One region of the Metapseudomonas boanensis genome, then DNA from elsewhere that is predicted to be linked to it. Evidence: predicted binding sites of a transcription regulator. Region 1 holds the regulator's gene; the other holds the start of a gene.
What was found. The regulator LexA, encoded in region 1, represses DNA repair genes until DNA is damaged. The targets are predictions, from matches to a motif close to CTGTNTNNNNANACAG.
Positions count from the first base shown of each region.

Region 2: recA (recombinase RecA) is a predicted target of LexA. The motif match lies at 2,292-2,307, and genes of this name have one in related genera.

Region 1 covers NZ_CP113889.1:4,159,370-4,166,398, forward strand. Annotated here, with positions in the region: gene OXH74_RS19455 (DUF1653 domain-containing protein) at 1-188, shown strand, start outside; gene topA (type I DNA topoisomerase) at 302-2,908, shown strand; gene OXH74_RS19465 (DUF6586 family protein) at 2,983-3,507, shown strand; gene OXH74_RS19470 (hypothetical protein) at 3,579-3,812, shown strand; gene sulA (SOS-induced cell division inhibitor SulA) at 3,903-4,376, opposite strand; gene lexA (transcriptional repressor LexA) at 4,387-4,998, opposite strand; gene OXH74_RS19485 (TetR/AcrR family transcriptional regulator) at 5,256-5,963, shown strand; gene OXH74_RS19490 (L,D-transpeptidase family protein) at 6,006-6,530, shown strand; gene nagZ (beta-N-acetylhexosaminidase) at 6,540-7,029, shown strand, end outside.
Region 2 covers NZ_CP113889.1:3,146,789-3,153,817, reverse strand. Annotated here, with positions in the region: gene OXH74_RS14580 (LOG family protein) at 1-652, shown strand, start outside; gene recX (recombination regulator RecX) at 729-1,196, opposite strand; gene recA (recombinase RecA) at 1,204-2,247, opposite strand; gene OXH74_RS14565 (CinA family protein) at 2,353-2,847, opposite strand; gene mutS (DNA mismatch repair protein MutS) at 2,918-5,491, shown strand; gene fdxA (ferredoxin FdxA) at 5,631-5,954, shown strand; gene rpoS (RNA polymerase sigma factor RpoS) at 6,396-7,029, opposite strand, start outside.

The sequences.
Region 1 (7,029 bases):
GCGTCATCGGCACTGCCCGGCACTCAGAAACCGAGGAAGAGCTGGTGGTCTACCAGGCCCTGTATGGTGAGTTCGGGCTTTGGGTGCGGCCATTGAGCATGTTTACCGAAACAGTGCAGGTGGACGGCGAGCAGATTGCGCGCTTCGCTTTGGTGAGCGCTGAAGCCGATCTCTTTCCGCGGCCCTGAGGGCTGCACGGTCCGAGGTGCGCTTGACCGCGCCTCGCTGGCCACTATATATAGCGGTGCCGCGACAGGCGGCTACCGCCTTTTACTTTTTACATTCAGGAACAAACCGATCAATGGGCAAATCGCTGGTCATCGTGGAATCCCCGGCCAAGGCCAAGACCATCAACAAGTACCTGGGCAACCAGTACGTGGTGAAGTCGAGCATCGGCCATATCCGTGACCTGCCTACCAGTGGTTCGGCCAGTGCGAGCAAGGAGCCTGCCAAGCGCGGCAAGGCTGCGGCCGAGGCGCCGGCACTTTCTCCCAAGGAAAAGGCCAAGCGGCAGTTGGTCGCGCGAATGGGCGTAGACCCCGAGCACGGCTGGAAGGCCAAGTACGAGATCCTGCCTGGCAAGGAAAAGGTGATCGAGGAGCTGCGACGCCTCGCCAAGGATGCTGACACAATCTATCTCGCAACCGACTTGGACCGCGAAGGGGAGGCCATCGCCTGGCACCTGCGGGAATCCATCGGCGGTGAAGACAGCCGCTACAAGCGCGTGGTGTTCAACGAGATTACCAAGAAGGCGATCCAGGAGGCGTTCTCCCGGCCCGGGGAGCTGGACATCAACCGTGTCAACGCCCAGCAGGCGCGTCGTTTCCTCGATCGCGTAGTCGGCTATATGGTTTCGCCCCTGCTTTGGCAGAAGATTGCCCGTGGCCTATCCGCCGGCCGCGTGCAGTCGGTTGCGGTCAAGCTCGTTGTGGAACGCGAGCGCGAGATCCGCGCCTTCGTCCCGGAAGAATACTGGGAAGTGCATGCCGATCTCGGCACTTCCAAGGGCGCCAAGGTGCGTTTCGAAGTGGCGCGGGAGAACGGCGAGGCCTTCAGGCCGGTCAACGAAGCCCAGGCCATGGCGGCCCTTGAGAAGCTCAAGGCTTCCTCGTACAGCGTTACCAAGCGCGAAGATAAGCCGACCTCCAGTCGTCCGTCCGCGCCGTTCATCACGTCCACCCTTCAGCAGGCGGCGAGTAACCGCCTGGGCTTTGGCGTGAAGAAGACCATGATGATGGCCCAGCGCCTCTACGAAGCCGGCTACATCACGTATATGCGTACCGACTCGACCAACCTCTCTGCCGACGCCATCGGGATGGTCCGTGGCTTCATCGAGGGCGAGTTCGGGCAGAAATATCTGCCGGGCAAACCAAACGTATACTCCAGCAAGGAAGGCGCCCAGGAGGCCCACGAGGCGATCCGGCCTTCTGACGTGAACCTGCGTCCGACGCAGCTTTCCGGCATGGAGCGCGATGCCGAGCGTCTCTACGACCTGATCTGGCGCCAATTCGTCGCCTGCCAGATGCCGCCGGCGGAATACCTGTCCACCAGCGTCAGCGTGGCAGCTGGCAAGTTCGAGCTACGTGCCAAGGGCCGCATCCTCAAGTTCGACGGCTACACCCGCGTCCTGCCACAACAGAGCAAGCCGGGCGAAGACGATGTGCTGCCGGAGATGAGCGAAGGCGAACTGCTCGAATTGCTGAAGCTGGACCCTAGTCAGCACTTCACCAAGCCGCCGGCGCGTTACTCCGAAGCCAGTTTGGTAAAGGAGCTGGAAAAGCGCGGCATTGGCCGTCCGTCTACTTATGCCGCGATCATTTCGACCATCCAGGAGCGGGGCTACGTCACGGTGCATAACCGCCGTTTCTATGCCGAGAAGATGGGCGATATCGTCACCGAACGGCTCAATGAAAGCTTCGCGAACCTGATGGACTACGGCTTTACCGCCGGGATGGAAGAGCATCTGGACGACGTGGCCCAGGGGGAGCGTGACTGGAAGCACCTGCTCGATGAGTTCTATGGTGATTTCAGGACGAAGCTGGAGCTCGCTGAGGGCGCGGAAAAAGGTATGCGCGCCAACCAGCCGACCCTGACCGACATTCCTTGCCGCGATTGCGGTCGGCCGATGATGATTCGCACGGCCTCAACCGGTGTGTTCCTGGGGTGCTCCGGCTACAGCCTGCCGCCGAAGGAGCGCTGCAAGGCTACCGTCAATCTGGTGCCGGGCGACGAGATCGCTGCTGATGACGAGGGTGAGTCCGAGTCCCGCGTTCTGCGCGGCAAGCATCGCTGCCCAATCTGTTCGACTGCGATGGATGCCTACTTGCTGGACGAGACCCGCAAGCTGCACATCTGCGGCAACAACCCGGATTGCTCGGGCTACGAGATCGAGCAGGGCCAGTACCGCATCAAGGGCTATGAAGGTCCAAGCCTCGAGTGTGACAAGTGCGGCAGCGAGATGCAGCTCAAGACGGGTCGTTTCGGTAAGTTCTTCGGTTGCACCAATGCCAGTTGCAAGAACACGCGAAAGCTCCTCAAGAGCGGTGAGGCAGCTCCGCCGAAGATCGATCCGATCCGCATGCCGGAGCTGAAGTGCGAGAAGGTCGACGACATCTATGTTCTGCGTGACGGAGCTTCCGGCCTGTTCCTGGCTGCCAGTCAGTTCCCGAAAAACCGCGAGACCCGCGCTCCGCTGGTGATGGAGCTGATCCCCCATAAGGACGAACTGGATGCGAAGTACCATTACTTGCTGGATGCGCCGAAGAAGGATCCCGAAGGGCGCCCTGCGGTGATCCGCTTCAGTCGCAAGACCAAGGAGCAGTACGTGCAAACCGAGGTCGAGGGTAAGCCTACCGGCTGGCGCGCCTTCTACGACGGCGGCAAGTGGAAGGTCGAAGACAAGCGTTGATCGGTTGTTGCGCGCCCGGCACAGCCTTGCTGGGCGCGCATATACTGCTTGAGTTCCCTTTGGAGGGCGCCGTCATGGCCCACGAACGTTATACCCGCACGAATCAGAAACTGTTCTTTGCCGGCCTGTCCCTGGAAGCTTGGCGCAAGGCCGAAGAGGCGCGGGCAATGAATGCCCAGGCCGTGGTTCAGGCAGAGCGGGAAGCTGCGCTGTTCCATCTTTACGGTGCTTTGCTCGGGCTCTGTCATGAGATTGCCGGTTACTACCGGTTGTCCGAAGCTGATGAACCAAGGGTCGAGTCGCTGCTCAAGCCCGAAGTGCTGGCGGCAGCCCCTTGCCCTGAGCTGAGTGAGTTGCTTGAGCTTGCCCAGAACCCTGAAACCTGGCTTGCCCAGTTGCTTGATTCTTACGCTGCGTTGTTCCAGCCGCCGCAGGCCCCTAAGGTTGCAAAGGTCGACCCGACGTTACCCCTCATTCCGACTGTGAAGGCCGAGGACGCGGCTGATGCTGCACCTTTGAGCCCTGCAACGCTTGAGGAATGGCGACAGAGCCTGAAGGGGCTTGCGCTTCGCTTCCGGGAAAGCCTCAGCGAATGCTGATTTGATCGGCGGGCTAGGGCGCGAGAGTGGCTGGCTGTTACAATAGCCACCTTTCGTGGAGATCAAATCTTATGCCTACGTCCTTTCTGGAAATAGTCGAGTTGCCCGACGGGCGCATTATCCTGCGTCGGGCTGAGGACGAGGAGGCGCTTGTAACGCTGGACTTTTCCTCTGACGCCAAAGCCTTCCTCCAGGGGCACCATCTGGAGGTTGCGAAAGCCATGCTGAATGTCGGTGTTCAAATGGCCGGTCGCCTGGCTGAAGGCGAAATGGACCACGAAGAGGGTCCGCGCGTCCTTCACTGATACCGTGCTTGATCTGACAGCAGGCTAATCATTGGTGGAGCTGGTTACAGCTTGATGTCAGCCGAGCGCAGTAGAACGCTTTTGCCACGCTTATCCCAGCAAGATGTTCAGGCTTTGTGCGCTGCCTTGGCGCGCGGCGTGAGCAAGTTGTTGTCGAGCCTTTGCGCTCAAACGAATCCAGCTGACTACAGTATGGCTACGGCCCAGGCGTAGGGCTTCGCAGGCCAGTTCCAGTGCGCTCTGCTCTCCACGAGACTGCAGGAGCAGGATGCGTTCGCGATTCAGGCCCGATTCGCGCAGCCAGGCCTGGGTCAGGCTAGGTGGGGCGTCGATCAGGGTCAGCCAGCGAGCATCCAGCTCCTCGCTCAGCTCGCGGAGTATAGAGGCCAGCAAGTGCCGGCAGTGGCCGGAAGCACCTCTAAGCGACAATTCGCTGAAGGCTTCTGGCTCGTTCAGAGGCGGACTGCTCTCAATCTCTGTCAGGATCGGGGCAGCAGGATTGGCCAGGATGGCATCGTGGAACAGTGGAAGCTGAGACCGGCCGAGCGACTGCGGGAACTGCATGGAGCCTCCTTTAGCGGCGAATTACGCCGACACTCAAACCTTCGATCACCAGATCCTGTTGATCCAGATCTACCTCGATGGGGGCAAACTCGGCATTTTCTGCGATCAGCCAGACCTTGTCGCCATCGCGCCTGAAGCGCTTGACCGTTACCTCGTCATTCAGCCGTGCCACGACAACCTGGCCGTTACGGGCCTCGCGAGTGCTATGGACTGCCAGGAGGTCTCCATCAAGAATGCCGATGTCCTTCATGCTCATGCCGTGGACACGAAGCAGGTAGTCGGCGCGAGGATGGAAGAAGCCCGGGTTGATACGGCAAGATTCTTCGATGTTCTGTTGCGCCAGGATAGGGGCGCCTGCCGCTACGCGACCCACCACGGGAAGTCCGTCTTCTTCGTTGTTTCCAGGCTCGAATCCGGGGATGCGGATCCCGCGTGATGCGCCGGGCGTCATCTCGATGGCGCCCTTGCGAGCCAGCGCCTTGAGGTGTTCCTCGGCAGCATTGGGGGATTTGAAGCCGAGTTCCTGAGCGATTTCCGCTCGGGTCGGTGGGAAGCCGTTGTCTTCAAGGCAGCGCTTGATGAATGCGAGAATCTCGGCTTGGCGGGGCGTCAGTTTCAGCATGGCGGCGCTCTGTTTTTTTATACAGTGACTGGAATTATATACAGTGCTTGGCGCTTGGCAATGCTTCTTTCCTGGATTGTTGCGCGGGGCTCCCTGAGTGTGAGCGAAAGAGGTGTACCGTCCGCGGCATTTCGGGCGTCTTTTACGGACGGCGCCAGCCTTGTATGACCATTGCGTCAGATACTGAAGGGTCCGACTTGACAAGTGGCGGTTATGAAACGTATGTTTCAAACAAGTGTTTGTCAGGCGGAGGAGCCATGGCCCAGTCGGAAACCGTCGAACGCATCCTTGATGCTGCGGAACAGCTGTTCGCGGAGAAAGGCTTCGCCGAAACCTCGCTGCGCCTGATCACCAGCAAAGCCGGGGTCAACCTGGCTGCAGTGAATTACCACTTCGGTTCGAAGAAGGCCCTTATCCAAGCAGTATTCTCGCGTTTCCTCGGTCCTTTCTGCCAAAGTTTGGAGCGCGAACTAGACCGTCGCCAGGCCAAGCCTGAGAACAAGGCGAGCCTTGAAGAGTTGCTGGAGATGCTGGTCGAGCAGGCGCTTGCGGTCAAGCCTCGAAGTGGAAACGACCTATCGATCTTCATGCGCCTGCTGGGCTTGGCATTCAGTCAGAGCCAAGGTCACCTGCGCAAGTACCTTGAAGAAGTCTATGGAAAGGTTTTCCGTCGTTACATGCTGCTAGTGAACGAGTCCGCGCCAAAAGTTCCACCGCTGGAGCTTTTCTGGCGGGTGCATTTCATGCTCGGCGCTGCTGCCTTCAGCATGTCCGGTATCAAGGCGCTCCGTGCCATGGCAGAGAACGATTTCGGGGTCAACACCTCGATCGAGCAGGTCATGCGTTTGATGGTGCCGTTCCTTGCGGCTGGCATGCGTGCCGAGACTGGGGTGTCTGACGAGGCGCTGGCCAAGGCAGTGCTCAAACCGCGCAACAAGACTGCGACCACGCTTGTAAAGGTCTGAGGCTATGGGCGCGGGCGGTCTGATCGGCTAAGCTTGCGGCCCATGCGCCAGCTAGATCTCCTGTACATATCCCTTGCCGACCAACAGCTGTACGGATTCTCTGCCGGACAGCTTCTAATTCGCCTGCCTGTTTCCACTGCGCTTAACGGCCCGGGGGAGCTCAATGGCTCCGGTTGTACTCCGCGCGGCCTTCACCAGATAAGAGCCAAGATTGGCACCGGGCTGCCCTTGGCGGCTGTGCTGCGCGGGCGGCGCTGGACCGGGGAGGTCTGGAGTGCGGAGTTGCACGGGCAGTTTCCGGGGCGTGACTGGATACTCACCCGTATTCTCTGGCTGAGTGGTTGCGAGCCTGGTCTGAATCGCCTGGGCAACGTCGACAGCTTCCGGCGATACATCTACCTTCATGGCACCCCGGACAGTGAGCCAATGGGCGTGCCACGATCCCACGGCTGCATTCGCTTACGCAATGCCGATATGTTGGAACTCTTTGACCTTGTACCCGTCCACTGTGCGGTACGCATCGATGAAGCGCCGTGTCCGGATTGGGCGGCGGCCACACTCTCCTAAGGATTTTCCATGCAAGGTTCCTTGATGCTGGATATCGGCGGCACTTGGCTGACCGCTGAAGATCGCCAGATCCTGCGTCAGCCGGAAGTCGCCGGCTTGATCATCTTCGCCCGCAATATCGAACATCCTCGTCAGGTTCGTGAATTGTGCGCTTCTATTCGTGCGATTCGCCCTGATCTCATCCTGGCGGTCGATCAGGAAGGTGGTCGCGTGCAGCGGCTGCGACAGGGTTTCTTGCGGTTGCCGGCGATGCGCGCATTGGCCGACAACCTGAATGCCGAGCAGCTTGCCGAACAGTGCGGCTGGTTGATGGCTACCGAGGTATTGGCTGCCGGACTCGATATCAGCTTTGCGCCGGTGCTTGACCTCGATCATCAGCGAAGCGCAGTGGTCGGGAGTCGAGCGTTCGAATCAGATCCGGGCCGTGCGACGCGCCTGGCAGCTGCCTTTATCTGTGGCCTGCGTAGCGCTGGCATGGCGGCAACTGGAAAGCACTTCC
Region 2 (7,029 bases), 1.0 Mb from region 1:
GCTGAACATCACCCTGCCCTTCGAGCAACGCGCGAATGACATCGTCGATGGCTCAGAGCACCTGCTTTCGTTCCACTTTTTCTTTGTGCGCAAGCTGTTCTTCGTCAAGGAAGCAGATGCCCTGGTGCTGTGTCCTGGGGGCTTTGGCACGCTGGACGAAGCACTGGAAGTGCTCACCCTGATCCAGACTGGTAAGAGTCCAATCGTTCCGATCTTGCTCCTGGACGAACCCGACGGCAGCTATTGGGAAGACGCCATGAGCTTCCTGCACAGGCAGTTGGAGGAAAATCGCTACATCCTGCCCAGCGATATGAAACTGATGCGTCTGGTAAAGAGTGCTGACGAGGCAGCCGTCGAGATTTCCAGGTTCTACAGCAACTACCATTCAAGCCGCTGGCTGAAGAATATCTTCGTGATCCGCATGAATCACGGCCTCAACAATGAAGCCATGCTGCATGTTCAGGAGGGGTTCGGTGACCTGTGCCAGCAAGGGGGATTCACCCTACAACCCTACTGTGAGTCGGAAAAGGACGAGCCGGAATTCTGCGACCTGATCCGCTTGGCCTTCCCATTCAACGGCCGCGACCATGGCCGTCTGCGTGAGTTGATCGACTTCATCAATCTGCCGCAGAACTGGGCCGCCAAGGCCTGAGCCGACAAACCACACACATTCCTCGATCACGATTGATAGCCATGTGCCAAGAGCGCATGGCTTAAGGCTGCCTGTTTCAATTGTCCAAGGAGCTACCACGAAGGACTCGGCTGATCATCTCCATGGAGAAACCCCGGTAGGCAAGATAACGACCTTGCTGAGCACGCTCGCGAGCGTCCTGAGGCAGCCGACCACCGAACTTGCGACGCCAGACTTCACGCAACTGCTCTCCCCAATCGACCTCAGCGTCACGCAGCGCCTGATCAATATCGCCGCGCGGCAGCCCACGCAGCGCCAATTCCTCACGAATGCGCTGCGGCCCATAGCCGCCTCGGGCACGGCTGGCGATGAAGCTTTCAAGATAACGGGATTCGGAGAGCAGGCCCTCTTCCGCCAAACGGTCGAGGGCACTGTCGATCAACTCGATCGGGGCGCCACGCTGACGCAGCTTACGCGTCAGCTCGACCCGCCCATGTTCGCGTTGCGCAAGCAGGTCCATAGCAGCACGCCGCACAGCAGCGGGGCTGTCGAGCATGACAGGCATTGAGATATCAGATATCTACATCGGCCAGATCTTCCGCGGTCGCTGCCGACTTGCTCGCTGCGGAATCCACCAGCAACCTCTCGCGAATGATCTTCTCGATGGCGCTGCCAGTCTCGGGATTATCTTCCAGATACTTGGCTGCATTGGCCTTACCCTGGCCGATCTTGTTGCCCTGGTAGCTGTACCAGGCGCCGGACTTCTCGACCAGCCCCTGCTGTACGCCCAGGTCAATGATCTCGCCCGTGCGGTAGATACCCTTGCCGTACATGATCTGGAACTCAGCCTGACGGAACGGCGGGGCGACCTTGTTCTTGACGACCTTGACGCGAGTTTCGCTGCCCACCACTTCCTCGCCTTCCTTCACAGCGCCGATGCGACGGATATCCAGGCGCACGGATGCGTAGAACTTCAGCGCGTTACCACCAGTCGTGGTTTCGGGGTTGCCAAACATCACGCCGATCTTCATCCGGATCTGGTTGATGAAGATCACCAGGCAGTTGGCGTTCTTGATGTTACCGGTGATCTTACGCAGCGCCTGGGACATCAGGCGGGCCTGCAGACCAACGTGGGAGTCACCCATCTCGCCTTCGATTTCGGCCTTGGGTACCAGTGCAGCCACAGAGTCGACAATGATCACGTCGACAGCATTGGAGCGCACCAGCATGTCGGTGATTTCCAGTGCCTGCTCGCCGGTATCAGGCTGGGAAACCAGCAAGTCATCGACATTCACACCAAGCTTGCCGGCGTAATCCGGATCCAGTGCGTGTTCGGCATCGACGAAGGCACAGGTGGCGCCTTGCTTCTGGGCTTCAGCAATGACCGAGAGGGTCAGGGTGGTTTTACCGGAAGACTCCGGACCGTAGATTTCGACGATACGCCCCTTTGGCAAGCCGCCAATCCCGAGAGCGATGTCCAGTCCAAGGGAACCGGTGGAGATTGCAGGAATGGCCTGGCGATCATGATCGCCCATGCGCATCACGGCACCTTTGCCGAACTGTTTCTCGATCTGGCCCAGGGCAGCAGCCAAAGCACGCTTCTTGTTCTCGTCCATTGAAGTCCTCACTAAAATCAAGAGGGCCTGGCGGCCACCAACAACTGTATAAGTAGCCAGTATTATTCCATAGGGCAAGTCACGCGCCTACCCCTCACAGGCTTTTTATCCTGCAGCTAGTCGGATCAGCCCCTGGAGAGCTGACGCAACCGCTTGCCGACGCACGGAGAGTCGATCGCCAGGGAAATGGAAGCGCTCGGCCAGTATTCGGGCACCATCGCCCCACGCGATCCAAACTGTACCCACCGGCTTGTCCACTGATCCGCCATCGGGACCGGCAACGCCGCTGACAGATACTGCAAAACGCGCCCCACTGTGCGAGTGGGCTCCCCGGACCATCGCTTCCACCACCTCCTGACTGACCGCCCCAACCTGTGGGAACAGCTCGGATGGCACGGCCAACTGCAGCGTTTTCTGCTGGTTTGAATAGGTGATGTAACCTGCCTCGAACCAAGCAGAACTGCCAGGAATCCGCGTAATGGCTTCTGCAATGCCCCCACCAGTGCAGGACTCGGCGGTGCTGACGAGAGCGCCTTGGGCCTTGAGCAACTCGCCCAGGCGGGCAGCAAGGGCCGTCAGATCTTCATCTGATACGTACATATGCACTCCGGGGTTAAAGCATGCCAATGGGATACCGTACACTAGCGCCTTTTGCACGCAAGGCCAGTCGATGAGTCAGAACGATCTCAGTGAACACACTCCCATGATGCAGCAATACTGGAGGCTGAAGAACCAGCATCCGGACCAGCTGATGTTCTACCGCATGGGAGACTTCTACGAGATTTTCTACGAGGACGCCAAGAAGGCGGCCAAGCTTCTCGACATCACTCTGACCGCCCGTGGCCAGTCGGCCGGCAAGGCGATTCCCATGGCCGGCATCCCCTTCCACTCGGTGGAAGGCTATCTGGCCAAGTTGGTCAAGCTGGGTGAATCGGTGGTGATCTGCGAACAGATCGGTGACCCGGCGACCAGCAAGGGCCCCGTGGAACGCCAGGTGGTCCGGATCATAACCCCAGGTACGGTAAGCGACGAGGCGCTGCTCGACGAGCGCCGCGACAACCTGCTGGCAGCCGTACTGGGTGACGAGCGCTTGTTTGGTCTCGCAGCGCTGGACATCACCAGCGGCCGTTTCAGCGTGCAAGAGATCAAAAGCTGGGAAAATCTGCTGGCTGAACTGGAGCGCCTCAATCCCGCGGAGTTGTTGATACCCGACGACTGGCCCCAGGGGCTGCCTGCCGAGAAGCGCAAGGGGGTTCGCCGTCGTGCACCCTGGGACTTCGACCGAGACTCCGCATTCAAGAGCCTCTGCCAGCAGTTTGGCGTGCAGGACCTGAAAGGTTTCGGCTGCGAGACCTTGACCTTGGCGATCGGTGCCGCCGGCTGCCTGCTGGGCTATGCCAAGGAAACCCAGCGCACCGCCCTGCCCCACCTGCGCAGCCTGCGCCACGAGCGGATCGATGACACGGTCATCCTCGACGCTGCCAGTCGGCGCAACCTGGAACTGGATGTCAACCTGTCTGGTGGGCGCGACAACACGCTGCAGTCGGTTATCGACCGCTGCCAGACCGCCATGGGTAGTCGTCTATTGAGCCGCTGGCTGAACCGCCCTCTGCGCGACCGCTCGGTTCTGGAGGCTCGCCAGGATGCGATCGACTGTTTGCTGGAGCGTTATTGCTTCGAGAGCCTGCAGCCACAGTTGAAGGAGATCGGCGACGTCGAGCGCATCCTGGCGCGTATCGGCCTGCGTAATGCGCGCCCCCGTGACCTGGCGCGCCTGCGCGATGCACTTGCCGCCTTGCCACAACTTCAAGGCGCCATGACCGAGCTTGACGTGCCCCACTTACAGGGTCTGGCTGGCAGCATCCGCACCTATCCCGAGCTCGCTGAACTGCTCGCCCGGGCAATCATTGATAATCCGCCGGCAGTGATTCGTGACGGCGGCGTGATCAAGACGGGCTATGACGCCGAGCTCGACGAGCTTCAGGCGCTCAGCGAGAACGCTGGGCAGTACCTCATGGACCTCGAGGCGCGGGAGAAAGCACGCACAGGGCTACCCAACCTCAAGGTCGGATACAACCGAATCCACGGTTACTACATCGAATTGCCGCGCGTGCAGGCCGAGCAGGCACCGGCGGATTACATCCGGCGCCAGACACTGAAAGGCGCCGAGCGCTTCATCACCCCGGAACTGAAAGCTTTCGAGGACAAGGCGCTGTCTGCCAAAAGCCGTGCCCTGGCTCGCGAGAAGATGCTCTATGACGAACTGCTGGAGCTGTTGATCGAACAACTGGCGCCGTTACAAGACACTGCCGCAGCGCTGGCGGAGCTGGACGTGCTGAGCAACTTTGCCGAACGCGCCTTGAATCTTGACCTGAATCGTCCGCGCTTCGTCGATGAGCCCTGCATGCGAATCAGCCAGGGTCGCCACCCCGTGGTCGAGCAGGTACTGGATACCCCATTTGTGGCCAACGACCTCGGACTGGACGACGCCATACGCATGCTGATCATCACCGGCCCCAACATGGGCGGTAAATCGACCTACATGCGCCAGACCGCGTTGATTGTACTTCTCGCCCATATCGGCTGCTTCGTACCCGCAGCCAGTTGCGAGCTTTCGCTGGTCGATCGGATTTTCACCCGTATCGGCTCCAGCGATGATCTGGCTGGTGGGCGCTCCACTTTCATGGTGGAAATGAGTGAAACCGCCAACATCCTCCACAATGCCAGTGATAGCAGCCTGGTACTCATGGACGAAGTGGGACGTGGCACCAGCACATTTGACGGTCTGTCGCTGGCCTGGGCAGCCGCTGAGCATTTGGCACGCCTGCGTGCGTTCACGCTGTTTGCAACACACTATTTCGAGCTGACAGTCTTGCCTGAGAGCGAGCCTGTCGTCGCCAACGTGCACCTCAACGCAACCGAGCACAACGAGCGAATCGTATTCCTGCATCATGTGCTGCCTGGCCCTGCGAGCCAAAGCTATGGCCTGGCGGTGGCACAACTGGCAGGCGTACCTGGCGGGGTCATCCAGCGAGCCAAGGAACATCTGTCACGCTTGGAAACCACTAGCCTGCCCCACGAAGTGCCTCGCCCTCTTTCCGGACAACCCCGCGCGCCTATGCAGAGCGACCTGTTCGCCAGCCTGCCACACCCGGTACTGGACGAATTGTCGAAGATCAATCCCGATGATCTGACACCTCGCCGCGCACTGGAGCTGATATATACATTAAAGTCACGCATCTAACGCCAACCCACGCAAGCTGCTAGAATCCCGCGCGCTCTGGAGTGCGTCGGGGTTCAGCCGGCCCCGCATTCGTGCATTCCCGAGCCGAGAAGCCTGATATAGAAGGCTTCCGAGCCGCCGCTTGAGGAGAAGAATAGAAATGACCTTCGTCGTCACCGACAACTGCATCAAATGCAAATACACCGATTGTGTGGAAGTCTGTCCGGTGGACTGCTTCTACGAAGGCCCGAATTTCCTGGTCATTCATCCGGACGAGTGCATCGATTGCGCTCTCTGCGAGCCTGAATGCCCGGCCCAGGCCATCTTCTCAGAAGATGAAGTACCTGAGGACATGCAGGAATTCATCGACCTGAACCGTGACCTGGCTGAAGTCTGGCCGAACATCACCGAGAAGAAGGAATCGCTGCCCGACGCTGAAGAGTGGGACGGCGTCAAAGGCAAACTGGAGCACCTTGAGCGCTAACCGCGCCACGCTGCCCATATACAAAAGGCCCGCAGTTGCGGGCCTTTTGCTTTCTTCGGGCAAAAAAAAGGGGCGGGGATTACCCGCCCACTCTTTTGTCCCTATTCCCTGTATTCCTTGTTCATCATCCTGATGAATCGTGTCCTACGATGTCCTGGTCAACGTCCGGTGTCGACCTGCATACGTCCTGTACGCAGGGGTGATATTAGCAATCCGGAACTAACGGGCAAGCCCGCAGAAAAACAGAAACGCAACGTTCAAAGAGTACTTCAAAAATAATTTATTATTTATTTTCAATAACTTACATAATTTTTCACACATTTTTTCGTTGTTAACTTTCCGCCAGTTCTGGTGATCACCTACACCACGTGTAAGCAATCACTTACATCGCCACGCATAAAAAAGCCCGGCTAAAGCCGGGCTCTGCTGAGCTGTGTGACACTATTGAAACAATGAGTCACTGGACAACCCATTCTTCTCCAGAATCTCCCGCAGACGCTTGAGCGCCTCGACCTGAATCTGGCGCACGCGCTCGCGAGTCAGACCGATCTCCTGCCCCACTTCTTCAAGCGTGCAACTTTCGTGGCCACGCAAGCCGAAGCGCCGAATCACCACTTCACGTTGCTTATCGGTCAATTCCGATAGCCACTGATCAATACTCTGGGAAAGATCATCGTCCTGTAGTAGTTCACAAGGGTCGGTCGGACGATCGTCGGTCAGCGTATCCAGCAACGTCTTGTCAGAGTCTGGACCAAGCGATACATCCACCGAAGTCACCCGCTCATTGAGGCCGAGCATCCGCTTGACCTCATCAACCGGCTTCTCCAGCAGGTTGGCAATCTCCTCCGGAGAGGGTTCGTGGTCGAGCTTATGGGTGAGTTCGCGCGCAGCCCGCAGGTAGACGTTCAGTTCCTTGACCACATGAATCGGTAACCGAATGGTCCGCGTCTGATTCATGATTGCGCGTTCGATGGTCTGGCGGATCCACCAAGTGGCGTAAGTGGAGAATCGGAATCCCCGCTCCGGGTCGAACTTCTCCACAGCCCGGATCAGGCCAAGGTTCCCCTCTTCGATC